DNA from 2 places in the Numidum massiliense genome. Region 2 is predicted to be linked to the other one. Evidence: riboswitches for the same ligand, from Rfam matches in the RefSeq annotation. Region 2 holds a riboswitch; the other holds the start of a gene.
What was found. Region 2 has a riboswitch for magnesium ahead of mgtE (magnesium transporter). Riboswitches for the same ligand answer to the same signal wherever they lie in the genome.
Positions count from the first base shown of each region.

Region 1 (11,414 bases), 2.2 Mb from region 2:
ACTGATCATTTCTTCCCAATTTTTCACTATCCCTCCGTCGCGACATATACCCGATCATTATCAAAACAATACCAATATCACTCACCATTCATCCACAGCCGCTACGAGACAATGGGGTAATTCGACGCGAATTTCTCCCATTCCGCGGATCATCTTTTTCAAATGAAATGTCTCCGGCTGCAACACAGATAACAAATAACGGATCGCAATTTCCGGATCGACGGTATCGCCGCAAGTGTAGCAGTCTAACGCGGCAAACCCTTTTTCGGGATACGTATGAATTGAAAGGTGGCTCTCAGACAACAACAGCAAGACAGTAACTCCTTGCGGCGCAAATTGCTTCCCTTGAATAGATAATACGGTTGCCCCGCACATTTCCGCTGCTTCAACGAGGCGGTTTTGCAAGTAATCACAGTTATTGATGCGTTCGAAGGCGACTCCCCATAAATCAGCGGCAACGTGCCGGCCAAAAGTAGAATAGGTCATTTGGCTTCCTCCCTCTCCTTATTTTGGTCAATCAATAAATAGTCCCGCTGCGACTAGCAGAGAGACGAAGGGAGTGGGGACATCGCACGTTTGTTCCGAAAGTATTCCCGCTCAATAAAAAACGGCTCTTAATCGGACCCGATTCACGATTCATCAGTACTCGTGTAATAAAAAGGAAAAACTACTCGAAAGGATGAATGCCATCGGAGGTTGTTACGCGCGTAATACCTCTCCCGATTAGCTTGTTAAATTGTGGGTTTTGAGGTAAGTGACTACTGCTACTGTCCACGGCGTATCATTCCCCCTTTGTTCCATTCATGTGGCGTATCGAAGTTAGACAGAAGTTAGACAAAAAAATCATACTTCCCGCGGTGCGAAATGTCAACCTCTGTTACAGTATTCGCGTGCAAATCCGTTTGCGCATCCCAATTTGTATATGTGTCGACTTTATGTATATGCCCTTCTAGCGGCTTAGCAATTTATTAAACTTTTTATTATCATATCGTGTTAAAACTACCTATTTTTGACAAAGTGGCCTTTTCGATTTATAATTAAAATGTAAGCGAATATATGTCCTCGTTAGGTGAGGCTCCTATACAAACATAGGCCACTGCCCGGAAATATCGAAAGATGCCAATGGGTAGAACAGGAGTTGCCGGAATAAGGCTTCTCTCAATGTGGCTAAGAGCATATGCTCTTTACGTTGTATAGTGCCAAAACTCGACTAGGGGGAACGGAACGTGCACGTCGTGCACAACATTAACCCTCTAGGTCACCTAAAGGGTTTTTCTTATTTCAAACAACAAATAAAGGGAGGGAGCACATCCTAATGCACTGTAAGCAAAGCTGGCTGCTCTATTGTCATGAGCAAAACTCTGTACAGAGGGAAAACCTGCTCCCTGAGCACTTCGCGCAAATCTGTTTAACCTGATCTCCAAAATTGCGCGTGCATTAAATACGGGTTGCGGGTGCTTTCATTAGTGATTCAATGACTCACTACGCGCTCTCTCTGCTACAGGGGGAGCTTTTTCTTCAATGCGTCATCGACCGCGTGAAGACAACCGCCGTTTTGGATGAAAAAAAGTGTGAGGAGGAGCCACAATGAGAAAACCCGCGAACGACAGAGAAAAGTTGACGCAAAAAATCGCCGAACAGCTTATTCAAGCATCTCTTTCCTCTGAAGAAGCCCTGTTAAAAGACTTGGACACAAACCGGCAAGGTCTCACAGAAACTGAAGCGAAAAAACGATTAGAACGGCATGGAAAAAATGAAATTGTCCATGAAAAGCTGCCGTCCTGGTATATGCAATTGCTCGCATGCTTTAAAAACCCTTTTATCCTCATTTTACTTTCACTTGCAACATTCGCCTATATAATCGACAACGACCTCGAGGCAGTCATCATCATTGCGACGATGGTAACTATTAGCGTCCTGATCACATTTACGCAAGAGTTCCGTTCAATGCGTACGGCAGAAAAGCTTAAAGCAATGGTCAAAACGACGTCAACAGTGATACGACGCTCTGAAGATCCGCAGCAGGCTAGGCAACAGAAAGATGGCCAACAGTTGCCAAATCTACTAGTGGAGCAAAAAGAAATTGACATGGAACTGCTAGTGCCGGGAGACATGATCCACCTGTCGGCAGGCGACATGGTTCCAGCCGACGTTAGGCTAATCGCATCGAAAGACGTGCATGTCGGAGAAGCCGCCCTAACGGGAGAAGCTATGCCCGTCGAAAAAATGGACATCATGCCTAGTTCTCCTAAACATGGCCATACCGCGACACAAACTCAAACACAAACACAAACACAAGCACAAGCGCAGGCGCAAGCATCGTCACAAAAGCAAACAACGCCGCCCAACGCGCTCGAACTGAGCAATATGTGCTACATGGGCACCAATATTGTGAGCGGTTCGGCGACGGCCGTCGTTGTTGCGACAGGCACCGACACATATTTCGGCGCCATGGCTAGCACGCTATTGGAAAAACCACCATTGACGAGTTTTGACAAAGGCATCCGGAGCGTCACTTTCGTCCTCATTCGCTTCATGGCGATCATGGTGCCGATCATTTTTTTCGTCAATGGATTTACAAAAGGCGATTGGCTACAAGCTCTTTTGTTCGGTTTATCCGTAGCGGTCGGCTTGACGCCAGAAATGTTGCCGATGATTGTTGCGAGCAACTTAGCTAAAGGTGCAGCGACATTGGCGCGCAATAAAGTCGTCGTTAAACAGCTCAACGCCATTCAAAACCTTGGGGCGATGGACATATTGTGTTCGGACAAAACGGGCACATTGACCCAAGACAAAATCATTCTAGCCAAGCATCTCGACCTACAAGGGCAGAAAGATTTACAGGTGCTCGAATACGCGTACTTGAATAGTTTCCACCAGACCGGACTAAAAAACTTGCTCGATGTCGCCGTGCTACAATATGCCGAAGATGCCGACATTAGGAATAAATACACTAAAATCGACGAGATTCCGTTCGATTTCAATCGCCGCCGTATGTCTGTCGTACTCGAGCGTCAAGACGGCGAACACCTCCTCATCTGTAAGGGCGCGATGGAAGAAGTCCTTCGGATCAGTACGCACGCATACAAAGACGGTCAGATCGTTCCCCTCACAGCGACAATCACTAAACGCGTGCAGCAGCTTGCCGACAACATGAATGCGGACGGCTTACGCGTGCTTGCCGTTGCCGTCAAACAACCCGGCGCCCGAAAAGGCACTTACGGTTTGCAAGATGAAAAGGACCTTACCCTCGTCGGCTATCTCGCTTTCCTCGATCCACCTAAAGAAACAGCCAAAACGGCCATCAAGGCGCTGCAAGAACATAGCGTCGACGTTAAAGTCATCACCGGGGACAACGAAGCCGTAACCCGCAAAGTTTGTAAAGACGTCGGCATTCACATCGAACACCTGCTGCTCGGGAACGATGTCGACGCCATGTCGGAGGAGCAGCTGGCGGTTGCCGCTGAGAAAACGACCGTGTTCGCGAAAGTAAACCCGTTGCAAAAGGCGAGAATCGTCCGCGCGCTAAAAAACAACGGGCATACGGTAGGGTTCATAGGTGACGGCATTAATGACGCGATCTCTTTAAAAGAAGCAGACGTCGGTATTTCTGTCGACACCGCTGTCGACATCGCCAAAGATTCGGCCGACATCATTTTGCTTGAAAAAAGTTTGCTCGTCCTAGAGCAAGGAGTCGTCGAGGGACGGAAGACGTTCGGCAATATGATTAAGTACATTAAAATGACCGTCAGCTCCAACTTCGGTAACATGTTCAGCGTACTTGTCGCCAGTGCATTCATCCCGTTTTTACCGATGCTACCCATTCAGCTACTCATTCAAAACTTGTTGTACGACATCTCGCAACTCGCTGTGCCTTGGGACACGATGGACGAAGAGTTTTTACGCAAACCACAACAATGGGACGCCAAATCCGTCGGTCGATTTACGCTATTTATCGGTCCGATCAGCTCCATTTTTGATATGACGACGTTTGCGTTAATGTGGTACGTTTTCGCCGCCAATACGGTCGAATCCCAAGCATTGTTCCACTCTGGTTGGTTCGTCTTAGGGTTACTATCGCAAACACTCATCGTACACATGATTCGCACCGAGAAAATTCCGTTTGTGCAAAGCAAAGCAAGCACGCCTGTCATGGTCTTAACAGGCTTGATCATGGCACTAGGGACCGCCTTACCTTTCACTGGGGTCGGAGCGAGCATTGGCCTACAACCACTGCCACTCGCATATTTCCCTTGGCTCGTCGCGACGTTGTTAGCCTACTCTGTCGTGACACAGGCCGTTAAAAAGTGGTATATCTATCGCTTCAACGAGTGGTTGTAGTTATATAAATGCCGGTTGTTCCCACAACGGTAGCATCGTTCCAATGCCGCGACGCTTGGCGTTGTCGTACACCCTTTTCGCTACGATTAGGTCGTCCAACGCCATGCCGACCGCATTAAAGTAAATGAACGCATCGTCCCGCGATCGGCCACACTTGTTACCCGTGACGATTTCCCCTAATTCGGCGTCAATGCGGTCGTCGGTAAACAGCCCCTCGCGGTGCATAAGCGCTAGCGTTTGTGCACCGCGATGCTTGATGCCGTCCCAATGGTCGACGACAATCTGGTCTGCCCGCTCTACGACCGCATAGTCGGCTTCATAGCCGCCGACGTGCGAATAAAAACATCCCTCCCCAATCCACTCTCCTCGCACGACCGGCTTTGTCGCTGTCGTCGCGGTGACGATGACATCTGCGCCACTCACCGCAGCTTCACCGGTCGCAACGAGGACGACGTTGACGGCTAACAAGTCGCTTACTTCTTCAGCAAACTTTTCTGCGCGCTCCCACGATAAATCGTACACGCGTACCGCCCGTAGCTGTGGCAAAGCAACCTTCAAGGCCATTAGTTGCGTACGGTTTTGCGTCCCCGCTCCGATGATTCCGACCCGCGTCGCATCGGAACGAGCCAAATATTTTGCTGCCACACCCGTCATTCCCCCCGTCCGCATCGCACTAATCACGGTGCCGTCCATAACGGCGAGCGGCAACATCGTCTCCGGATCGTTCAACACAATAAGCGCCGAGGCGCGCGGCAATCCGTACGTCACCGGATTGCGTGGCGCACTCCCGACCCACTTCGTCCCGGCGATGTTCACTCTCCCGCCAACGTAACCGGGCATCGCATTAATGCGCCCCCGCCCCCCTTCGCTATCCAAGTCGCCCCAACGCAACACCACTTTCGGAGGCAAAATATAATCCCCTTCATAGTGAAGTGCTAAGACTGTTTCCACATCACCCATCACGTCACACATCGATTGACCGCCACAGCGGATGACGTCGCGTTGCGACAAATATAAAAAGTCGTAAGTAGACACATTGCTTTCCCCCTTCAATAGTTGCCTCGTTTATCTCATTTAACTCGTTCTATATCGTGTTCGACTGACCTTTCCCTAAAGAGAGCCTGTCCAATAACCTGTCGCTTTTGCCAACATAAGCCACCCCCGATCGCCAAAAAACACGAGCCCAACATTTAGGGCGCCGTACGTCAACGCCAACGCCAGCGACGGTAGCATCGACGTCACCAACCCGCCCCCCCGATAAACGGGCTAGTAAACGGCGAGCGCAACGCATACCCGGTCCCGCTTCCGTCTTCATCTCCGGATCGACGGTGCGTAGTCGCATCAATCCGGCCATAGCCACATCGGTTAATGAGCCGTAATTTACGATAGCGCTTTCAAGTCAATGCCGGGCAAATAACCGCGGACCCGCCCAAAACACGTACCATACTATGAGCACCGTCGTCACGACCAAAAAAAAGTAGCGGTACAGCGTGGGCGACGACCGGCACCTTACACGACTGGCACCTTAGAATGGCACCTTAATTGAAGCGATCGCCCCGACGATGAGAGATTCGAGCGCCAACCGTTGGATGCGTTGGAACGTCTCACGATCTACCGCTTTAGCCCAGCTAAGTCCGTTCGCGAGCTGCACAATTAAAACATCGCCAGTGGAAACAGCGGCATTCACAGCTTCATATTGACACTAAACTTTTCACAAACTGCATAAATCCCCTCTAACGTGTCGTTATGAAGATTATTTAATAAATAGTATACGAGTCGATACGACGCATGTCAATATATATTAGTCATTTCGACGCATTTTATTAAACGATTCAATTTGAGGCTTTATAATACACTTAATGATACTTATTGAGGTGCAGGCGATGTTTAGAAACCGACTAACGCAATTGAGGAAAAAAACAAAGCTTACACAAGAAGATATCGCAAATGAACTAGGGATTCACCGAGGCACATATTCCAATTATGAGGCAGGCAATCGCGAGCCAGATTACGGTACCTTAATGAAATTAGCCGACTTATTTGACGTAACGACCGACTTTTTACTCGGTCGAACGGAATCGCCAGCACCAATGGTCGTCGTGGAAGACCGGAACACATACGTGACAAGCGATGAATTTATCTTACTAGAAAAAGTGAAGAAACACCCCGAGTATGCAGAGATGTTACATAGCATTGCCCAAGATTCGGAGCGCAACATCAATACGTTAATGAAGTTGTGGGAGGTTATACGCGAACATTGCAACGGGGAAGGTGGGAATGATGGCGAACAATAAATAATCCGTTCAAAGTGCACTAACCTTTCAACCGAGACGTCTATGTTGGGTTCCGTAAACACTAGACTGATACTGGAAAAAAAGTGTCTGAGACCGATAGTTTAAAAACTTATAACAATTAGAAATGGGTTTTCTTGTTTCATTTTTAATCAACTTGATGAGTCTCTTGCTACTACTCCTGTTATAAAGTGGGGGGTACTAATGAAGGTTATTTACAAAATCACCTATCCAAATGGAAAGATCTATATAGGTAAAGATTTGACAGATAGTATTAACTACTTCGGTAGCGCTAGTAGTGCATTAATTGAGAAAGACTTTTCACGGGAAGAACGAAGAGACTTTACGGTTCGAAAGGAAATATTGTGGGAGTCAGATGATGCATCTGATCAGGAAGTCAATCGGAAAGAAGTCGAATATATAAGACGCTTTAATTCAAACGATCCAAAGGTTGGCTATAACCAATGGCCGAAATTTAGGTAAAATTTACATATAATATTAAACTTCTTTCGACAAGAATAATTGTTTTGCTTACAACGTTTTGACGGTACGCCTTCCTATCTAATGTCTGTGCGGTACGCCTTCCTACGATGTTTTACCGCACGAAAACGTGGGGCATTACTTTGCGAAATCTAGGAGCGCCACACTGTCGAAAAATGTCTCTAAACAGTCCAACGCCCATAAATGCATAAAAGACGCGGCAAAGTCCGCGTCTTTTGCGTGTGGTGGGCGGTAGAAGGATCGAACTTCCGACCTCCACCGTGTCAAGGCCTCCGCGGTATGTGTACGCTGTGTGCGCGTTTGTCCTTCGGCTGTCCTACCGTCTGTCCTATGTAGTATACCGTAGGTAGCGCCACTCCGCAAGAAAAAATTAGGCGCGGCCGCTGTTAAGCCACCACGCCGCCAATCCAGCATTGACTTGTCGCGCCGCCTAGCCCCGTTCCTTGCCTTCTTCGACGGATCGCCGCTCAATCACGCCGCGATTGTATGCGCGGTCGATCTCGACCTCACTTACGCCGTAAATTTGCCGGTCTCCGAGCCTATAGAACGGGTACAACGGTTGTATGTGGATGCGTTGCAGGTCGCCCGTCCAGCCTACCTGTCGCCCCGTGCCGTAGTAAATCTCTTGCGCCTCTTCGCCTAAGTCGTGGTAATCGGCCAGCGCGTTCAGGTACGCCAGCTTTGCGTCGGCCACCGCTTGCGCCGCTTTCGGCTGCTTTTTTGCGTAGTATTCCGCCGCCTCAGCCCGCGCCTTGTCGATTGCCTGCTGCGCCAGCGCCTCCTTGCGGGCGTCATTGAAACCGAACGCCCGCTTTTTACGCTCCTGCGCGCCCTGTAAGCGCAATTCCAGGTCGAATACCGCCTTACGCGCCTCAAGCTCGGCCTTTTCGTTCGCGGCCGTCGGATCTTCTAACGTCGCGTCAATCGCCTGCTCCAGTTTGTGCTTGGCCGCGGCAAGTTCCGCTGTCAGCTCGTCCACCTGCGTGGCTGCGCGGCTGCTGCGCTCGTCGCTCGCTTTGTCTTCGCTCTCGTATGCGTCCATTAGGCGTTGCAATTCGCTGGAAATTTTCATAGTTAATCGTCTCCTCGTTATTTTATTAGTTTTCGCGGGTTCACAATTGCGTCGCGGCACAGCTGCCAACGGCCTTTAAGCGTGCGGTAGTGCTCCAGCGCGTCCAGCGCCTCGTCAGCCGCCGTCGCCTCGCCGGGCTGTAAGTCGTCCTCGTTGGACATTGCCGCAAGGTCGCAGCTAGTAAACCGCTTGGTCAGCCGCGTGGTGGTGCGGCTCAGGGTCGCATATGTTGGCGGCTCTAGCCCGCCCAGCTCATAGCCAATCGCGTCAATTAAGCTGTGGTCGAGCACGACCGTTAGCTGAATGATGCCGCCCAGCCGCGCCGCGTGCCGTAATGCCCGCTGCAGGGCGACATGTGCGGTGTAGTTTTCGTCAAAGCGCCGCCTGCCCGCGGTCACAAACACGCCCCGCGCCTGCTCGCCTTTGTAATTCGTAATGCAGTAGGCGTAAGCCCCGCGCTTGTCGTCGGCGGCGGTCGCAAGGTGCAGTGAATACCTCATTCGCCATCGCCTGCGCCTTCCTGCTGCGCCAGCGCCTGTATGCGGGCGGCCAGCGTCATAACCTTCGCGAAGTCCTTCCGGCGCAAGGTGTAAGAGTGCTCTTTTATGCCCACCTGTTGTTTGATAAGAGAGACGTAATACCCTCCGCAAAGCCCTGGCGGCTGGCGCGCCCGCCGGCCTCGCGCCGCTCCGCCAGCTCTTTGTTAAACGCCTCCTGCTGCGCCCGTAGCTGTGCCAGCGACATGCTCGCGTACGGATCAGCCGGCTTGGCCGCCTCGTAGTCGCCATACTTGATTTCCGTTGCGGCTTCGATCAGCCGCTTTCTGGCGTGGGCATACTCGCTGTCGGTCACGTCGCGATACGGCCGCGGTGTCTGCTTGTACCGCGTGATAACCTCCTTGCAGTCGAGTACCTCGCGATCGAGTGCCGCCCGTTGCGTCGTCCAGTCGTTGTTGCCTTTGTTTTTCGTCATGCTATCGTCTCCTTCGCAATTTTTGTTCGTCACACGTCCGATATAATGTTTGTTTGCCGCTCGCACGCGTCTTGTGCAAGCGCCCACGCGTCACCTTGCAGCGTTTTTGCCCTATAAAACACCGCGTCTATGTCGGGCTTGTGCAGCTTCATCGCCGCGGAAAGCTCCCGCGCTTTTAGGAAGTGCCGGTTCTGCGCGACGAATATAATAAGCTTGGTGTCGTCGTCCACGGCGTCCATCACGCGTTTACACGCAAAATGCAGCACCTGCCGCGTAGACGTTATTTGCTCATCGTCAATCCATAGCGACAATACGCGGTAAACTTCGCCCTCCCGCAGCAGCTCAACGCCAACCCCGAAGCCGTTTTGCTCGTGCCGCATGACAACCACCTTTGCCCGCGTCACTTGCGACTCGGGTCGTCGTGCATGATCTTTACTCTCCTCCATTCTCCCGCGCCTCCTTCGCCCCTTGTCGCAGTTCCTCCGCAAACGCCAGCGCGCCGGTCTGGTCGATTGTGCGCTCGTTGCCGTCCGCGTCTACTTCGATCTGTCCAAGCACGTTGCAGTTTAGCGTGATCTGTCGCGCGTTGAATTCGTCAAGCAGCCAGTCACGCGTCAGCTGCCAGCAGTCAAGCGCGCAGTCGTACAGTGGGTACGGCTCGTGTTCTTCCGTATGCCGGAAGGTTTTGCCACCCGATTCAACGACCGTCAGCACGTACGTCTTGCCGTGCGTGCCTACATACGCATGTTGTACGACGTGAAATTTAGGCCTCGCCATCATTCGCCGCCTCCCCTCGCGCCTCTTCGTCCGCTTCCGCCTCCAACTTCGCCCGGAGTTCATCGGTTGGTTTCAAGTCGCGCGGTATGCCTGTTGCGTCTATGTCGTCCCCATTTAACACCGCCGGCACCTCCCCGTTTTCTTTCGCCCACTTCCGCAGTCGGTTAAACGCAATTCGCCGCGCGGTAGTGGATTTCCGACTGCGCACCGCCAGCCGCGTTGTTCGGCTGTGCACTTTGTCCGCGTCGATGTCGTAGAGTATCACCGTCGTGCGCGCCACGCCGGCTGAAAACGTAACTGTACGCTCGTAGGCGCTAAACAGGCGCGTTGGCTGCGGGCGTGCTTCTTCCGTCGCCTCTCCTTCAGGTTTTCCCATCATTTCCGCCTCCCCTTCCGATTGCGGCCGATTATACGACGCTGTGAGGCGTTTTTAGCAGGCGCCTAAGGTGTTTGTACCTGCCGCGAACAAGTCGCCTCACAGGCGCATTTACAGCGTAACGGTTTAGAACGCCAAAAACGCCTTTTAGGTAGTAACATAGCCACCACCAAAATTAAGGCGCGAAAACCATTGATACATAAGGCTTTATTTTTCCTAAACCGTTACATTTACCGTGTCGTTTTGCGTTGTCGTTGCCGGTAGTCGCGTACACGTAGCTTCGTCCGATCTTTCGCCGCCCCGTCGCGGCAGCTTTCGCAATACTTCTGCCGGTTGCTACGCCGTGCGTATGCTGCCCCGCAGTTGGCGCAGGTGCCCGCGTTGCCCATGCCGTCGTCGTGCCCGATGACTGAACGGCGGTAAATTTCGTTTAGTCGCGGGTTAATGGGCAACACAGCGCGCTCGAAATACGCACAGCGGCCGCCCTCGTCGCGAAAATAGGCGCAAGTACAACCTTCGCCCTTCTCCAGTAAGCACTCGTCGCGTGTGTCCAAGTCAAAGCATGCACAGTACAGGCGGGCGTGACGTCGCAGCTCACGGTTAAGCTTCGACATGCTGCGCCACCGCCTGCTCGTCGGCGTGCGCCTGTGCTGCGCGTTCTCCCGCAACAATGCCGCGAGCTTCCGCAATTAGCCACATGCAATCCCGCAGGATCTCTTTTGCTTCCGCAATGTTCCGGTCTAATTTATCCATGGGCAGCCACCGCCCCCGCCGCCTGTGCCGCGAGAAATTCCTCTACCTCTTCCTGCAATTCAAGGAACCGTTGTATAAGCTCGCGTAACTCTCGCTCATGCTCGGGCACGCCGCGCTTGTTTTGCGCCTGCATTATCGGCGTCGCCCAGCGGCAGTTTTCCGGCGTGTAGTTGCCGTCGTTGTCTACGCGGTCAATTGTAATTCGATGCTCGCCAAGCGCTTCCGCTTGCCGCAGGTACTCAGCGTACATGTCGTCGCGGAAATTCTCGAAGGTGTGCCAGCGGTCGCACACGGCAATACCGCGCCCGCCGTAGTCGGGATATGCCGCTAT
Region 1 covers NZ_CTDZ01000009.1:677,390-688,803, reverse strand. Annotated here, with positions in the region: gene speD (adenosylmethionine decarboxylase) at 82-486, opposite strand; M-box (ykoK) riboswitch at 1,055-1,225, shown strand; gene mgtA (magnesium-translocating P-type ATPase) at 1,588-4,341, shown strand; gene BN1247_RS03860 (ornithine cyclodeaminase) at 4,342-5,376, opposite strand; gene BN1247_RS18350 (hypothetical protein) at 5,452-5,583, opposite strand; gene BN1247_RS18100 (hypothetical protein) at 5,867-6,028, opposite strand; gene BN1247_RS03855 (helix-turn-helix domain-containing protein) at 6,201-6,635, shown strand; gene BN1247_RS03850 (GIY-YIG nuclease family protein) at 6,837-7,115, shown strand; gene BN1247_RS03840 (hypothetical protein) at 7,564-8,265, opposite strand; gene BN1247_RS03835 (hypothetical protein) at 8,223-8,855, opposite strand; gene BN1247_RS03830 (hypothetical protein) at 8,809-9,243, opposite strand; gene BN1247_RS03825 (hypothetical protein) at 9,207-9,623, opposite strand; gene BN1247_RS03820 (hypothetical protein) at 9,610-9,954, opposite strand; gene BN1247_RS03815 (hypothetical protein) at 9,941-10,330, opposite strand; gene BN1247_RS03810 (cysteine-rich VLP protein) at 10,561-10,944, opposite strand; gene BN1247_RS17590 (hypothetical protein) at 10,931-11,083, opposite strand; gene BN1247_RS03805 (hypothetical protein) at 11,076-11,414, opposite strand, start outside.
Region 1: another riboswitch for magnesium. It lies ahead of mgtA (magnesium-translocating P-type ATPase); the one in region 2 lies ahead of mgtE (magnesium transporter).

Region 2 (11,692 bases):
CCCTTTAAACGCTAAATCAAATGCGGTGCGTTGCTTTACATAACCTGTTAAGCTGCCGTCGCTTTTTTCTTTCGGTACAAGCCGTACAGTACAGCGCCGACGAGCGACCCAACTAAAATCGCCAATACCCACTGGAACGCCCCAGTGACGACTGGAAGGACTAAGAAGCCGCCATGCGGTGCCGGTACTTGCACTCCGAACAAATACGTGAGTACCGCCGAAATGGACGAGCCGACCATTAAAATCGGGATGACGACGAGCGGGTTTTTGGCCGCGAACGGAATGGCGCCTTCCGTAATGTGCGTCGATCCCAAAATAAAGTTGACTAAACCGGCGTTGCGCTCCGACGCATCGAAATACTTTCTAAAGAAAACGGTCGCAAATGCGATGACGAGTGGCGGCGTAATACACGCAGCGGAAACGCCGGCCATAAAATAGTGATTCCCTTCCGCCAATAACGCTGTCCCTGTCACATAAGCCGCCTTGTTCACGGGACCACCCATATCAAACGCACTCATGCAGCCGACAATAATCCCGAGCAATACCGGGTTAGCCCCTTGGAAGTCAGACAGAAACGCTTTCATTGCTTCGTTAATGCCTGTCATCGGCTCAACAAGCACGACCATGATAGCGCCGATTAAGAAAATCCCAATGACTGGATACAGGAAAATAGCTTTTAAACCGTCGAGCGATTGCGGTAGCTTACTAAACACCTTTGACAGCAAAACGACGATGTATCCGGCGAGAAAACCAGCGACGATCCCGCCGAGAAAACCGGCGCCACCAGTGTGGGCAATCATCCCACCGATAAAACCGACGACTAAACCCGGCCGTTTCGCAATCGATTCAGCGATAAACGCGGCCAAAACGGGGACCATCAGTTCAAAGGCAATTCCGCCGGTACTCTTTAAAAACTCTGCGATCGGATGATACGTTTCGTGTTTCGGATCGAACGCGTGAATGCCGAATAAGAAGGAGACGGCAATGAGCACACCGCCACCGACGACGAACGGCAACATGTGGGAAACGCCGTTCATTAAATGCTTGTAAATCGCCCGACCGACTTTATTCCCTTGCATCTGTTCCGTATCGTTTTGTCTCCCATTGCGCGATGGTGCGTCGCCGTTAGTTGCACGGTACGGTTTCGCTTTCCCGTCTACGATGAGCTGGATCAGCTGTTCCGCATCTTTGATTGCCCGCGCCACCGGGACATCGACGGCCGGCTTTCCGGCGAACCGTTCCGCTTGCACGTCTTTGTCCGCCGCAATAATGACTCCGTCCGCCGCATCGATGTCGGCTTGAGTCAACTCGTTTTCTACCCCAACTTGTCCGTGCGTCTCTACTTTAATCTCGACGCCGAGCTTTACTGCCGCTTTTTTTAAAGCTTCTTCGGCCATAAACGTATGCGCGATCCCCGTCGGACAACCAGTAGCAGCCACAATTTTAAGCTTACTCATCTGTATCGACACCGCCTTTAATATGATAAATGTTTGACTCTCACTTGCTGCGCCAATGTCTCGAGATTTGTCAAGTCACTTACCCCTTTGGAAAAAGCTGTCGACGCACCTGCTGCCGAAGCGTATACCATCGCTGTTTCGACCGTCTGCCCAGCCGATCGCTTGGCGAGAAACGTAGCGAGCAACGTATCGCCGGCACAGGCCGAATTGACGGCTTCTCCTGGCACAGACGACACGTACAACACGCAATCGGGGGAGAAATACATGGAGCCGCGTGCGCCTAACGAAACGATCACTTGCCTCGCCCCCCTTTGCAGCAACTCTTTTCCATACCTTACAATTTGTTCATCGCTTAGCATGTCGCGTGAGTCGCAATCAAAGAAATGCGCCAGTTCTTCTTCGTTCGGTTTAATTACATACGGATGAAACGGTAAACAATCCAACACTTTTTTTGAACTCGTATCGAGGACGAACTTTAACTGATGCCGTGCGGCAATTTGCGCCATCTCGACAAAAATGTGTGCATCTACCCCCGGAGGAAGACTGCCCGAGACGACGAGTGTACTTCCACCTGGAAGTGCCTTTATTTTTTCTAGCACGGCTTGCACGTTGTCTTCGGAAATGCGGGGCCCTCTGTTAACAATTTTGTATTCTTCGTCGGCACGTACAAAAATGTTCACTCGCGTAATGCCAGCAACGTCGACAAAGTCGGTCGCGATCCCTTGTCGTCGTAACTCGTCCTTAATGTAGGCGCCGGTGAAACCGCCCACAAAACCGAGCGCCACACTGTCAACGCCTAAATGTTTTAACGCTACGGACACATTAATCCCTTTGCCGTTCGCTTGATAGTCTTCTTCATAGGTGCGATTGACAATGTCTGGTTTAAGGGCTTCCATGGCAACAAATAAATCGATCGCTGCGTTTAGCGTACAGGTGTAAATCATTGTTACCACCCCCTCCCTAACCTCATTATGTCATACGAATGGGTGCACGTGTTTACAGCCTGTGTAAAGGTTTTCGTGCATCGTGCCATAAGAGCAGGAATAATGCCATAAAAAAATGCCCCTCCGAAATACAAGTGTCGTCGGGGCGTGAATAAAAAAACAGCGCGGCTTATATGGTAAAAGACGGTACAGGTGCTACATTGACCTTCGATAGTACATGCAGTTACTGCCTGTTGAATTGTCGTTCTCACAACATACGAATGACGTACGCATCCAACAAAATGCGCGACAGGACGTGCAAAGGTAAGCGTGAGCGCACTTCGTAGTCGGGGAAAAAAGAGTGCGCACTTTTATAACCAACCAACACCATTTCCGATAACTTCGCTAAAGTAGAATCGACCTTCGTCGTCAACGTGAGCGTGCTAATATTTTTGATCTTAAAGTTTTTACAGGCTTCCACTAATTCAATCGTTTCGCCGTTTAACGACACGAAAATGACGACATCTTTGACGTGCAGTTTACGCGATTTGACGCGAATAATGTTCGGATCGGTATGCATCTCGCAATTTTTACCAATCAGCTGTAGTTTTACCGTTATTTCATTACCAATCATTTCCGAGAAGCCACGAGCAAAAACGTAAACTTTTTCTGCATCGTATATTTTTTGAATCGCATCTTCGATATTACCGATGTTGAGCATTTGAATCGTCTTTAACACTTCGCGCTCATTTTTCTCGATTGCACCCTTGATTTGACTATCGATGTCTTCCATCGTATTTTTCTCGCTTGACGCTTTTATTTTGTCGCGAATGCTGTATTTGAAGGACGTGTAGCCTTGGAAGCCAATTTTCTTCATCAATCTAACGATCGTCGCCGTGGAAACATTCGCTTCTTCGCTCAAGGAAACGATCGACATGTCTGCGATTCCCTCGATATGGTCGTAAATGTATTGGAGCAAGTGTCGTTCGGAGTCACTTAATAGCTTAAGCTTTTCATAAGGGATGTCGAAAATGATGTTATCCATGTAAGTGCCTTCCTCATCCGCTGAATAGTTGATCTTGAAACAACTTTTTAATGTCGACACGTTGTAGATGACACATTGTGGACCGCTACGATGCGGGCAAAAACCGTGTGACACGATCGATTACGACGAATAACAAATGAGCCGCCAGCCGCACTGTTAGCGCGTCCCGATCCAAGCGCAGGATAAACTTTCGCTATGTCAAAACTTGACACGTTTCCACTAGTGACGATTTCCTCGATTAAATGTTTGGCAGTATTCGGATCCAACCCGAACGGCGTCGGTGCACTTACGCCGGGCGCACAACCATCTGCTAAACGATACATTTGGATCACCTACTAGCCTCGTTTTATCCTGCGGATGATACCGATTTTTTTGTGATATCCCTCGTATGATGCCCATTTTTAGTATAGCGGATGGGAGCGACGTCGTTCAAGCAAGTTATTTGCATTTTATTACATAATTCAACATTGTACAATCGATACTTTCAGTTTATTACACCGCAATAAATCCAGTTGAAAAAAGCGCTTCCACATACCATAATATGAGATATAATACAATATACAGAGGTGAACATTGTTTGACATTAAGTGAAGAGGGGGATTTACGTGTTCAAGAAGCTGTCCTTTAACAAAGTGTTAGTTGTCATCGTTACAATCGGCCTCGTCGTCATCGGATCGATATTTATTTATGAGATGAGTGGAACCGTAAAAGCTGACTCCGCAATGCCGCAGCCTCCGAGTATTGACGATGTCCCGCACGATGCAACAGGTGAATCTATTATGTATGGATACCGTATTTTAAAAGAGACGCAAAGTGCTTTGCCGCCAGAGTACATCGGTAATGCACTCTCTTGTTCTAGTTGCCACGCGATCGAGGGACGTAAAGAAACGGCGATCCCGCTCGTCGGGGTTACAGTGGCATACCCGCAATACCGCTCCCGCGAAGATCGAGTCATGTCTGTCGAAGACCGCGTGAACGGCTGTATGATTCGTAGCATGAACGGCCAAGAACTCCCCGAAGATTCGAAAGAAATGCGCGCACTCGTCGACTATATCACTTACATTTCGTCTAACGTCCCCCAAGACAGCAACACGCCGTGGCTCGGTCGAAACGCGCTAAAAAACGCGCCAGAGCCAAATATCGCCCGTGGCGAAGAGTTGTACAATAAGTCGTGCATTGCGTGTCACGCCTCCGATGGCTCGGGCATCGGGCCGACAATTGGGCCAGCCTTATGGGGCGAAGGGTCGTTCAACGACGGCGCCGGGCTAGCGCGCTTTTCGAACCTCGTCGGGTTCATTAAGCGCAACATGCCGCTCGGAAGGGGAGGCACATTAACTGAACAACAAGCGGCCGATTTAGCCGGATTTATTCTCTCGCACGACCGCCCGGAATTTAAATGGAAAGAAGGAGACTGGCCCAAAGGGGGTAAACCGTCCGATTCTCCGTATTAAGAAAAATGAGTACAGACCCGTCTGGTCTCGCGTTCAACCCGGCGGGTCTTATCGATTCAGCTGCTTAACGCGATAAACAGCTGTCTAACGCAATAAATTGTTGCAGACTAATGAATATCCCGTTTCTTGAACTGGCCGCCTTTAACGTCGTGAATGTCGCCGATCGCTAGAAACGCCTGACTGTCGAACTCGTCGACGATCGCTTTCAACTTCGCTTCTTCCAGCCTGGTGACGACGCAAAAAATCATCTTTTTCTCGTCCCCGGTATAGCCACCTTCCCCATTGAGGTAAGTAACCCCCCGCCCTAATCGGTGGAGAAGCGCCTCGCCGATCTCTTGGTGACGGTCGCTAATAATCCATACCGACTTGGTCGAATCGAAACCTTCAATGACGATGTCCATCATTTTATAGGCGATAAAATAAGCGATCAAGGAGTACATCGCATGATTCCAACCGAAAACAAACCCGGCACTCCCCAAAATAAAAATGTTAAAAAACATAATGACTTCGCCCACAGAAAAAGGAAGCTTCTTATTGAACAAAATCGCCATGATTTCCGTCCCGTCGAGTGAGCCGCCGTTTTTAATGACGAGCCCGACTCCGATGCCTAACGTAATACCTCCGAACACGGCTGCTAGCAGCGGGTCGTCCGTCAACGGCTTAATGTCGTGCAACTGGACCGTTCCGATCGACATAATGACGACACCGAACACAGCCGAAATAGTAAACGTTTTGCCAATCTGCTTGTATCCTAAAAAGAAAAATGGAAAGTTAAGGACGAACAGGAGCAAACCTAACTTGATTTGCAAAATGTGAGACAGGATGATCGCAATCCCCGTAATCCCACCGTCGATGACTCGATTTGGAACGAGGAAAATCTCTAACGCAACGGCCATTAGCATAGCACCGAAGACAATACATACGGCACGCCTGAGCACGTTCACCTTCGTTAACGTCTTGTGTAAATTTTTTGTCGTTGTCGCCAAACGTCCACCTCGCCTTTAATGTTTTTTTTACTGTATTATTATACCACAAAAAGGCGTGTAAACTGAATAAAAAGCCTGTTACGAACCATAACACCATTTGTGTTATGTAAACCCGATGAGTAATTACCCCCTGCCTTCGGTACAAAGACAGGGGGTAATATGTCCTAAATATTTAAATACCATGTAGCGATCGAGAAGTAAATGAGTACGCCGGTCATGTCGCACAAGGACGTAATGAGCGGTGCGCTCGCCGTGGCCGGGTCTAACTTAAGTTTGCTAAAAATAAACGGTAAGGACATGCCGATCACGGAACCGACGATCACAATACAAAGCATCGTTAAGGAAACGACAACTGCTATTTCCACCCCGCCCCGGAAAACGCCGATGAGCGACACAGCGACCCCCATCGCAACACCTAGTAACCCCGCTACGACAAACTCTTTTCGAAACAGCTTTAGCCAATCTTGTACGCGCACATCGCCGACTGCTAACGCGCGGATCATGAGCGTCGCCGACTGTGAGCCAGCGTTACCGCCACTGTCGACGAGTAACGGTAAGAAGAACACGAGGGAAATATAGGCCTCAATCGTATCTTCAAAATGTGCGATGCCAGCACCGGAAAAAATGTTCATAAACACGAGTATGATGAGCCACGACACCCGTTTGCGAAACAACATAAACACACTGGCTTCTTTAACGTTTACATCTAGCCCAGAAACAGGTGCCATCTTGTGAAAGTCTTCCGTCGCCTCGTCATCGATGACGTCGATGATATCTTCAACGTGGATGATGCCCACGATGACGTCGTCTTTGTCCACGACTGGGATCGAGACGAAATCGTGCGTCCTCACTATTTTTGCAACTTCTTCTTGATCCATATCGACGGGGACAGCAATCACATCGGTCGCCATCACCTCTACAATTTTACGCTCCGTCGGCGCGGTAAGCAATTCGCGCAAGCTAAGGACCCCAACTAAACGCCGTGCGCGATCAACCACGTGAATGTAATGCATGCCGGACATATCTTCGCCGGTCTTACGCAACTCGCGGATGACGTCGTCTGTCGTGCGCTCGCCCTCCACGACTAAAAATTGCCCGCTCATAATCGCCCCAGCCGTCTCCGCCTGGTATTGTTTTGACGTTACTGGAAATGTCACCATGTCTACTTCCTCCTCTGGTGCCTCCATTTCCTACAGGAGTGGTGGAAATGGAAGCACGCATTACTTTCTACTCTGAATAATTGCTTAAACTGCCTAAAATAATTGATTGAGTAACACCTACTTGAATATGAATCACTATCCATTTGATCCATTTCACACCACCCCCTCAATAAACGAGAAAAAAATAAAAAAATGCATGCTCAACGAAAGAAGACGTGCGCATGCATGGCGTGTTTCCCCTAGTCGTTGAGTTTTAGCACTGTACGGCATAGGATTATATCCAGCTACGTTAGAAACCACCTTAACTCGATAGTTCCTGTTGACCCATTGGCGTCTTTGGACATTTTTGGGCAGCAGCTTATCTCCGTACAGGAGCCTCACCTAACGAGGTTTATGAACTTTTTCCAGCCACATAAGACCTTATTACACTCTCGCTATCTTGTCAAGACGGATGATCTCCTGCATCCGCAACCTCCCGTTAGTGTCACTTTAACGGTTGGGGGAAACGATCCGTGTCCCGTCCGAACAGTTTCATCACCACTTTATACGCGACGACTGCGGCAATTGCACCGACGACAATCCCGCCGAGCACATCTGTTGGGTAATGATGACCGACGTAAATGCGCGAGAAGCCTAACAGTAAAGCGAGTAATATGCCCACACTACCGATTTTACGGTTGTACGCCCACAGCGCTCCTGCGATTGCAAACGCCGCCGCGGTGTGGTTACTCGGAAAAGAAGGAGACGTGCTGTGCTCCAGTAATAAATTGACTTGATGTTCGCTAAAGGGCCGCGCGCGAAAGTAAACGAGACCGATGACATAGTTAACGGCTACAGCAAGAAAGGCTGCCCCGAAACCGGTGAGTGCCGCCTTCCGGTGTCCCCTAAAGGCGAGTAAGATCACGAGTGCCCCCGCAAACACGTAAGGCCCATACGTCGTCGTCAATTTCATTAACGTGTCGCACACGTCATTTTGCCCTGCTAAACCGTTAATTGCTTCAAACAGTTGGTAATCCATAGCTGCCTCCATCGTAAGCAGATTGTAAATAACACCCTTTTAAGTATAACTCTTTTATTATACAGTTTGTTTCAATTTGTGCAATATGCCAAGTGATCGAGGCGGCCATTTTGCAACTCGTCCATAAAAAAAGTCGACAAAGTGTCACTTATTCATTCATACTTTTTTTCCGTATTTTGTCTCGTCCTCTTACTAACAGAAAGAACAGCAACGGCACGATCAAACATAAACTAAGGATGCTCCAAACAAGATTCGCGACACTTATCGTTTGTCCTGACCATAAACGGTAAACTGTATAAAGCGCGTACGGGAAGACGATCAACACGGAAGTAACGACTCCCGGCGTATAGCGACGTAAATAGAGCGCTTGACCGAGGTGCGTGAAAGCGTGCAGGCCAAAGAACACGACAAACGGCAAAAAAAGGTAATATGCAGAAAAAACAGCGGCTAACACGGTCGCTAATGTGACACCACAAAAAACCCAAAACACGTCTGTCGCAAATTGCAATGTCGTCATTTGAAAACTACTAGACAAAAATTTTCTCATTCTCGGTGATATTTTTTCTAAGACGTAAGTCTGGTTTCGTTTCGTCCATTTCTCTGCGGTTAATATTTCTTCGAAGTCGTGAAACATGAAGACGACTGGAAAAAGCCACACGACACTTAACAAATCAAGGTGTGCATTCAACCAATTTAGTAGCATATGCCCCCACTCCTTACCCTCGCAATTTTTAACGTTTCTCCTCTGCCACGATGCCGTACAGAAACATCTCGGCCATCTGTTTCCCAAGTTCTACCGCGCCGATCTCTTTCGAAAACACATTATTCTCTTTTGACAAACTATACGATCCGCTTGTAGGCCTATTTTCCTCACTTGCTAACAAGTTCATTGCGCCCAACGATGCATCTCCCGCTCTTGCATACTCATCTCCCCCTTTCGATAACTCGCTCTCCTCGTCTGACCACTCACCCGCCTCTTTCGCTAACACGTACCGCTCTGCCAATCTTTCAGATGCGGCAACGACGGATTCGGCGATCACTGCAACGTCTAAATCGCTTTTGACTAACCCTAACCTTTGGTTTTGTGACATATTACATGCGATTTGCCCGACGATTTTTTCCCGCATCTGTTCGCGATCCAGCGCATGGTGCAGTGCGATCTTTGATAGGTTATAATTTTCACTAAACAAGTTAAATAACGTGGCAAACGTATTGCCAATGTAAGATGGCAATTCTTGCGGCAATAGATCTGTTGCGCGTTTACCCGCATCACTAATTTGCATGAGCCGCTCGTCAAAATCGCTCAACAACTGTTCAAAGACCTCTTCTTTGCTCCTAAAGTACAAATAAAAGGCCGCCTGCGTTAATCCAGCTCTGGCAACGATGTCACTCACTTTCGTCCCTTTGTACCCTTTTTCCGCAAAAAGCGCTTCGGCTGCCGCGAGCAGCCTTTTCTTACTTTCCGCCCCAGACGTTCGTGCCATCGATCATTCCCCTTTCCAGATGTTCGTACTACCGACGTTCTCCTTTGTCACGACGTGCATTTGCCGTGTATTTACGTATATTAGCGAATGTTTCGTTGATAACTAACTAGTTAGTTATAGTTTAAGTCAATTCGTACAACAGTGCAAGGGGAAAATGCCGCCCTTTTTTCACATTTAAATGCCTTCGTCTAAAAATAAAAAAAGTGGTTGACACAACACTAATCGACGGTTATTATATAACCATCGGTTACTAACCATTGGTTATCAAATGGCGTTATTGATAGAGGAGATTAAATATCGCTATTAAACGCAGTGATTAAATAGATGTCGTCCTTTAGTCGGGAGAAAAAGAATGCGATAGGAGTTGTTACAATGGCGAAAAACAGAAACGACACGCGTGCAGTAGAAACGAAACAAAGCATCCTCGATTCCGCAGCGACATTGTTTGCCTCACGCGGCTTTGACACGGTTACCATTCGCGAAATTGCTCGCGCCGCTGGCTGCTCGCACACGACGATTTACTTGTATTACAAAGACAAACTCGACCTGCTTCAACAACTGTCGATCCCGCCACTTATCGAATTGGAGCAGCAAATGCAGACGATTTTGGACGATGGAGAGGTTACTCCGACGGAAGCGTTGCACCGCCTCAGTTATGCGTTTCTCCACTTCGCCCTGTCCAATCGCAGCATGTACCGCCTTTTCTTAACGGTGCGCGCGGGCCGGGTAGACGAAGAGCACGTGGAAATGCCCCTTAATCAACTGCGTAATCAGTTGTTCGCACATTTAAGGGAAGCCTTGCGGCGATGTTTTCCCCATGCGGGGACCGAGGCTAACCTGCTGTACACGCGTATTTATTTTTACATGTTGCACGGCGTCATTGAAACGTATTTAGAAAGTACGGAACCGCTAGACGAACTAATAAAACGCGTTGCACCGCTACTCGACGAGGCGCTCGACGTCGTCCTGATGGGAATCCAACAGAAAGCAGCCAACGATGAGGGGTCGACAACAGAAGGAGGTAAACAATGATGATGAAAAAGGTACAACTCTCGTCACACGTTTGGCGGTTAAGCAGCTGGCTGGTCGTACCGATCAACGTGTGGGTCGTCGTAGAAAAGCAAGGGGTAACACTGATCGATGCCGGCATCCCTTCGATGGCGAAAGGGATCGTCCAATTCATTGAGCAGCTAGGAGCTGGCCCACTTACAAAAGTGCTATTGACGCACGGGCACGTCGACCACGTCGGCGCACTCGCGCACATTCGCCGCACGTACGACGTTCCCGTCTACGTCCACCGGAAGGAAATTCAGTATATGGAAGGGCAGCTCCCTTATCCGCGTCGCAAAAAGGCAGCCGCCACAGTTCCGCCCGCCCTCGTCCAACCCCTAGAGATGGACGAAAGTAGACAATTGTTACCGGTTGGCGACTTAACACCCTACTTTTCCCCTGGCCACGCGCCTGGACACGTCGTCTATTATCACAAGGAAGACGATGTGCTGCTCGCTGGCGACCTCTGTACGACGTTTGGCGGGAAACTGCGCCGCCCAATGCCGATGTTTACGAGCAACATGGCACAAGCAATAGCCAGTTGCTCACTCATCGACACGTTGCAACCGCACCTGCTCAGCATTTGCCATGGGAAAGAAATTTATCATCCTCACGAAAAGTATGGCGCCTTCCATAAGCGTTGGCATCGTCGTACAGCAGCAACTGTGCAGCAGCGTACGGGTTCAAGCTTTGGACACACCGAAGGTGACGCTTAAGCCTCAAGGACTTATGACGTTCCCGCGTTTATGTCCTCGTACGTAAGCATTAGAAAGAAATTGCGCGAACTCTCACTCTGCGACATTCGCTAACGCCTCGAGAAAGCGCGCTTCGTCCCACACCTCGATGCCGAGTTGTTCTGCCTTAGTCAGTTTGGAACCAGCCTTTTCCCCGGCGATTAATAAATCGGTGTTTTTGCTGACGCTACCAGTCACTTTTCCGCCGAGGGTAGTGATTTTTTCGCCTGCTTCTTTGCGCGACATCTCGTGCAATGTACCGGTGAGCACGACAGTTTTACCGCTAAAGGGACTATCCGTCGCCACCTGCTCTTGCCGCAACCCTTTATAGGCAAAATTCACTCCCGCGGCTTGCAGACGTTCCAACGTCGCCGCCACTTCCGG
Region 2 covers NZ_CTDZ01000009.1:2,860,582-2,872,273, forward strand. Annotated here, with positions in the region: gene BN1247_RS13355 (PTS fructose transporter subunit IIC) at 48-1,457, opposite strand; gene pfkB (1-phosphofructokinase) at 1,475-2,401, opposite strand; gene BN1247_RS13365 (MurR/RpiR family transcriptional regulator) at 2,649-3,425, opposite strand; gene BN1247_RS18600 (arginase family protein) at 3,473-3,748, opposite strand; gene BN1247_RS13370 (c-type cytochrome) at 4,031-4,876, shown strand; gene BN1247_RS13375 (YitT family protein) at 4,984-5,820, opposite strand; gene mgtE (magnesium transporter) at 6,027-7,022, opposite strand; M-box (ykoK) riboswitch at 7,253-7,418, opposite strand; gene BN1247_RS13385 (phosphatase PAP2 family protein) at 7,507-8,052, opposite strand; gene BN1247_RS13390 (HXXEE domain-containing protein) at 8,189-8,743, opposite strand; gene BN1247_RS13395 (TetR/AcrR family transcriptional regulator) at 8,772-9,524, opposite strand; gene BN1247_RS13400 (TetR/AcrR family transcriptional regulator) at 9,897-10,556, shown strand; gene BN1247_RS13405 (MBL fold metallo-hydrolase) at 10,559-11,290, shown strand; gene ligA (NAD-dependent DNA ligase LigA) at 11,363-11,692, opposite strand, start outside.